Regions from separate parts of the Chryseobacterium scophthalmum genome, predicted to be linked through region 1. Evidence: riboswitches for the same ligand, from Rfam matches in the RefSeq annotation. Region 1 holds a riboswitch; the other holds the start of a gene.

Region 1 (3,138 bases):
GGCATATCAAACAAAAGATCTTTACTTTGACGCTGGAAATATTCTACATTACCTTTGATTCTGTTTTTCAGAATGGCAAATTCTAATCCTACATTTAAGTTGAGATTGGTTTCCCACTTCAGATCCGGAGTAGGAAGTCTGCTTGCAACCGTACCGCCTTCACCTAGATTATTATAAAATGTGTACAAACTTTGGTAGGCATAATACGTACTCAACTTATCATTTCCCTGACCTCCGTAACTTGCACGAAGCGTCAACTGATCAAAAATATTCAAATCTTTAATGAAATTTTCGCTCGAAGCTTTCCATGAACCACCAACTGACCAGAAAGTTCCCCATCTGTTTTCAGGTGAAAATCTTGAAGAACCATCTGCTCTTACCGATCCGGAAATGAAATATTTATTTTTAAAATCATATTCCGCTTTTCCTAAATAACTTAACAAACCTAGTTTATCGCTGCTTCCGCTAAATCCTCCTAACAAAGCTGCTGCATCTGGCTCATAGTAATATGGAAGTGAAAATTGACTTCTGTTTCCTGAGATGGTTTGAAATTCGTAATGATAAAATTCCTGTCCCGCTAAAATATTAAAGTGATGCTGGTTGAATTTTTTATCAAAAGTCAAAATATTACTGGTTGTATAAGACAGCGTTCTTGAATTTGTTTTTGTTACCGAACCACCGATTTCGCTTCCTTGCCCTATCAAAGGATTGGAATAAAAGTGACCGTTGTAATTAACCAAATCAACAGAAAAGCTAGATTTAAACTTTAATTCCGGTAAGAAAGTAAAGTCTAAAAATCCTTTTCCTGAAAAGTTATCTTCACGGTTTTCATTTTTATCTAAAGGTAATGTTGCCGCAGCATTTTGATTTTGCAAAGCACTTGTAGGACGGTATTTTCCAAAGTCGTAGATATAATTTCCATTGGCATCTAACCGGTGACTTCCGTCTGCATTTCTTTCGTAATAAGGATAAAAAGAAGGAATTACTCTTGCTGCATTAATGATATTATCCGTTCTGGAATCTGAAGAAGGCGGCGCTTCCTGAAGACTGTTGGTATAACTTAAATTAGCACCAACAGTTAACCATTTTTTGACTTCAGAGTTTATTTTAAGTCTTGTACTGTATTTTGTAAAGCCTGATCCAATAGCAATTCCTTTATCATCAAGGTACCCTAATGAAAAGAAATAGTTGCTCTTTTCACTTCCGCCACTGAAATCTAAATCTACCTGACTTCTTGCTGCAACTCTCTGAAGAATATCTCTCCAGTCGTCGTTCCATAAAGCATTAGCTCCTGACAAAAGTTTTCCATCGGTCCCCACTGGTTTTGCGTAACCTGAACCATAAGGATTGATTCCTAAAGCAGAAACTAAATTATCACTCGCCATTTGCGCCGCCTGTTGAGAAGTAACCTGACTCGATTTGTAGCCATTTCTCAAAGCTTCCCAGTACAACTGAAAATACTGATCTGTATTTACCTGCTCGTAATCTTTAACCGCTCTGGTAGAAAAACCCTGACTGATATTAAAATTCACTTTTGCCTCACCCTTTTTTCCGGATTTTGTTGTAATAATAATTACTCCATTCGCTGCTCTTGAACCATATAGTGAACTTGCCGTAGCATCTTTCAAAACACTGATCGATTCAATATCATTGGGACTTATCGAATTGATATTCCCGTCAAAAGGAATTCCGTCTACGACAAACAAAGGATTACTTGAAGCACTCACCGAGCCAATTCCACGAATACGGATAGATGCCGTTGCACCCGGTTGTCCTGAAGCACTTACCGCCTGAAGACCAGGAACCTGTCCTTCCAAAGCTTTGGTAATATTGGTAACGGGTCTGTTATTTATTTTTTCGCTCGAAATCGTTGCCACAGAGCCTGTGTAACTTGTTTTTTTCGCTTTTCCGTAAGCAACAACTACTACTTCATCTATATCTTGTTCGCGAAGTGTATCTTTTTTTGCTTCCTGACCATGAATGTTGATTATTCCTAAGAAAAATACTGCAACAGGTGGAATCCAAGCTTTAGAATTAATTAAATTTTTGTTAATCATAACTCATTTCATTTATCAAATTTTAAAAATTAACCCTTTGCAGAAAAGACAGCAAAGGGCATCGATAAATACGATTAACCAATTGCTTATTTTTCCTTTAAAGGCTGAATGTAACACCTTGCAAAGAGCAGGTTGTTAAGACTTCACAGGGTCAGTTCCCTCCATCTTTCTTTATAAGCCGATCGAAATATGTTTGCAAATCTAAAAACAATTAGTCTACAAAACAAGTAGACTTTATGATTTTAAATTATTATTTAATAAAAATTAACTTAATACATTCTTAAAAAACACTAAAATAGGGGGTTATAAAGATTATCAAATTCTCAAATATGATAAATATCATTAAAAATAATGCAATTCTAAAAAATGATTTAAAATAGAAAAGCTTTCGACTTATTAAAAAAACTTTCTAAATTTATACTATGAAAGTTTTAATTATAAATGGTCCTAATCTCAATCTGTTAGGCACGAGAGAGCCCGAAATTTACGGTAGTGTTTCTATGGAAGAGTATTTAGAAAAATTAAAGTCTGAATTTCCCGCTCATGAATTGAATTATTATCAGTCGAATATTGAAGGAGAACTGATTAACAGGCTTCAGGTAGATGATTTTGATGCAGTTGTTATTAATCCCGGAGCTTTCACACATTACTCTTATGCAATTGCGGATTGTTTAAAGAATATTCAGAAACAGAAAGTAGAAGTTCACATCAGTAATATTTACAAAAGAGAAGAATTTAGGCAGAAATCTGTAACGGCAGCTTGTACGGATGCAGTTTTGTCCGGCTTTGGAATGGAAGGATATCGATTGGCAGTTTTGAGTTTAAAATAATATATGTTTACACAATCATAAATTGTAGAAAATTTAATTTATTGCTAAAATAAAAAAGTTCGGTTTAAACAAATGTTTAAACCGAACTTAGTTTCGTAAGTAATTTAATTAATACAATCTTTGTATAGACAAATAAATATCTCTTGTATCATCTGTTGTTACTGCTGTATTTTTATTATTAACTATTGGGAAATAATAAACCCTGTACCAAGTATCATCTAATGCAAGATCCATTGTAAGAACCTCTTGGT
Region 2 (3,138 bases), 110 kb from region 1:
AATGGCAAAAGGAACGCAATGGAATGCCAAATCCCAAGTTGCATACCAAGGATATTCCCATTTATCAGGCATTGAGATGATGTCTTTATTGTGAAGATGTTCCCATTCTGTATTTCTTACATAATGATTAAAATCTCTCGGAGCTTCATAATTAGGGTCGCCTTTCAGCCATTTTCCTACATTATAATGATAGAATTGTTTGTTCCAAAGAAGTCCTGCAAAAGCTTGTCGCTGCACATTTTTTTCATCGTCATTAAATATATCCTGCTGAATTTCATCGTAAAATTCATTCGCTTCATTAATTCTTGCATTAAAAATATCATCAAACTGATAAAAAGCATCATCCATATCATACGGTGACAACCTGAATTCAAAAACTTCAGATTGACCTCCTTCGATAATTTCATCAATGATGAAGGCTGCTTTTGTACCCTTTCTTTCAGGATTTACAGTATTTTGCTGATGAATAATATAATCGTTGATTCCATCTTTATAGTAAGTATTTTCAACAGACGGAGTGCCATGAAGTTTAGGATGATTGGTTTCATTCTCACAGAAAACCTGTTCTGCATTTTTATTTTTTGAATAAAACTTTTTAATAGGAATACTGTCGTGAACCACATTGATGCAGCCTTCTTTTCCTCTTTCTACCTGACCTTTGTATTCATTATAACCCCATTTCCAGTTATTTCTAAACCAAGTTGTAGGTAAAATAACAATCGGGGCAGCTTGGTTACTTCGGTTACAGACCGTAACACGAATTAAGATATCATGAGCATCAGATTTACAGTAGTCTATGAAAATATCGAAATATTCATCTTTATCAAAAATTCCGGTATCGAAAAGTTCATATTCAGGTTCTTTTTTGGTGCGTCTTGCATTTTCTGCTACAATTTCGTCGTATGGAAATTCGTTGATAGGATATTTGTACACCATTTTCATATAGCTGTGAGTAGGTGTATTATCAAGATAGTAGAAAATTTCTTTAATATCTTCTCCGTGATTTCCCTGCGGATTGCTCAAGCCGAAAAGACGTTCTTTTATTCTTTTATCTTTTTTATTCCAAAATGAGAGAGCAAAACAAAAAAGTTGTTTGGTATCCGAAATCCCCGCGATTCCTTCTTCTCCCCATCGATACGTGTGGCTTTCTGCAATATCGTGGTTGGCAAAATGCCAAGCATTTCCGTTGGGGCTGTAGTCTTCACGCACATTTCCCCATTGTCTGTTGCTTACATAAGGTCCCCAGTTTTTCCAGTCTTTATCTTGTAATCTTTGCTTTTCGATATTCATTTTCAGCCATTTTCATTGCTAAGTTAATTTTTTTGATAAATAATTCCAATTTTTTTAATCTGAATAATTATTAACAACCTTCTCAAAACCCTGCTGCGATTACGTTTGGTATTATTTGTTAATTTTTTTTAATTTTTAAAATAAAAAGTTTTATCTTTGCACCATTCGTTCATTTACATATTGAAAATGTTATCAAGAAAGGTTGAGGGATTAGACCCTGTGAAACCTTAGCAACCCTTTGCGCAAGCAGAGAAGGTGCTACGTTCTACCAAATAAATTTATTTTGGACAGATAACTTACTGAAGTTCTTTTCAGCCATTCTTCTCATGGCATTTTCAAATTTATTTTTAATAATATATAATTTGAAAACAGAACTGCAACATATTAATTTTTTGTACAAAACCGATTCTCAGAGAGAATATCATATCCCGTTAAGCTACCAGCTTTTTGGGAAAGAACTCTTTTCAGCACCCATCATTTTGATAAATCATGCCTTAACCGGAAACTCGAATGTTGCCGGAGAAAAAGGTTGGTGGAAACAACTGATTGGCGAAAATCAGGTAATTGATACAAATAAATATACTGTACTCTGCTTCAATATTCCCGGAAATGGATATGACGATTTTTTTATTGACGAATATTCAGATTTTACCCCTTCAGATATTGCAAATATATTTCTGAAAGGTCTTGAATCTTTAAATATTAAAAACATATACGCTCTGATTGGAGGATCTTTAGGAGGTGGAATCGGTTGGGAAATGCTTTCGAAAAAACCTGATTTAGCTGAAATTTTTATTCCGATTGCCTGTGATTCTAAAACTCATGATTGGTTGCATGCTCAATGTCTCGTTCAGAAATTTTTATTAAATGGAAATGAAGAACCGTTGCAAAAAGCCAGAGTCCATGCAATGTTGTGCTACAGAACGCCTCAGTCTTTAAACGAAAGATTTCAAAATAAATTTAATCATGAAAAACAACAGTTAGAATCTGAAGACTGGCTGACTTATCATGGTAAATCTCTTGCCGAAAGATTTAGTTTAAAATCTTATCAACTGATGAATCATTTACTAATGAATATTAATGCAAACGAAAATATGTTAAAGAAAATTCAGGCACGAATGCACATGATCTCTGTAGATACAGATCTATTTTTTCCTGCCTCTGAAATCAGAAGCGGCTTTGAAAAGCTAAAGGAAAATAAAGAAGATGTTTTCTATCACGAGATCAAATCAGTTCATGGGCACGATGCCTTCTTAATGGAATACAGTCAATTAAATAATATCATAAATAACATTTTGTAGGAAAAAAAGAGTTTAAGGTAACTCTGTCTTATAAAAAAAATAAAAAAGGTTACAGATGAAAAGTAATGCAAACGAAATAAAATTTTTAAAGAACAGATCGATCATCAAATTTGAAGGAGAAGATTTTTTAGGTGAAATAGGGATTGATGGAAGAGTGTTTAAAGCGCTTACATTTGCGCGTATCAGTGTAGGAATAATTTCTCAACAGGCGGTAGAAAACGGATTGTCAATTTTGGTACACGAAGATGATTCTGAAAAAGCAGTAAACTGTCTTATCGAAGAGTTTGCTACGGAAAGAAAATCAGGAAAAGTTACCCAGATTTATAGTATCAACAATGTTTCTGTTATTGGTTTTGTGGCAGAGGATTTAAATAAAATACTTTCTGAACTGGCAAGAAATAACGTTTTTCCATTGTTGTTAAACCAGAATTCAAGCGAGAAACGTATCAATATTGTTGTGACATCTTCTCAGGATGAGAAAACTAAAAATATCATTGAATCTGAAATTTTCAAAAAACCAAAAACAGTTCACTTGGCAATTATCGGT

Evidence for each region. A riboswitch is a leader RNA that binds a small molecule or an ion and turns the genes downstream of it on or off. The one in region 1 is predicted to bind S-adenosylmethionine.
Region 2: linked by a shared signal. The riboswitch ahead of BUR17_RS21250 (alpha/beta fold hydrolase) and the one ahead of BUR17_RS13735 (SusC/RagA family TonB-linked outer membrane protein) in region 1 are both predicted to bind S-adenosylmethionine.

The regions. Positions count from the first base shown of each region.
Region 1 covers NZ_FSRQ01000002.1:770,997-774,134, reverse strand. The annotation lists gene BUR17_RS13735 (SusC/RagA family TonB-linked outer membrane protein) at 1-2,057, opposite strand, end outside; SAM riboswitch class I at 2,141-2,237, opposite strand; gene BUR17_RS13730 (type II 3-dehydroquinate dehydratase) at 2,480-2,887, shown strand; gene BUR17_RS20900 (hypothetical protein) at 2,996-3,138, opposite strand, start outside.
Region 2 covers NZ_FSRQ01000002.1:881,597-884,734, forward strand. The annotation lists gene BUR17_RS14330 (MGH1-like glycoside hydrolase domain-containing protein) at 1-1,290, opposite strand, end outside; SAM riboswitch class I at 1,477-1,588, shown strand; gene BUR17_RS21250 (alpha/beta fold hydrolase) at 1,653-2,591, shown strand; gene BUR17_RS21255 (ACT domain-containing protein) at 2,647-3,138, shown strand, end outside.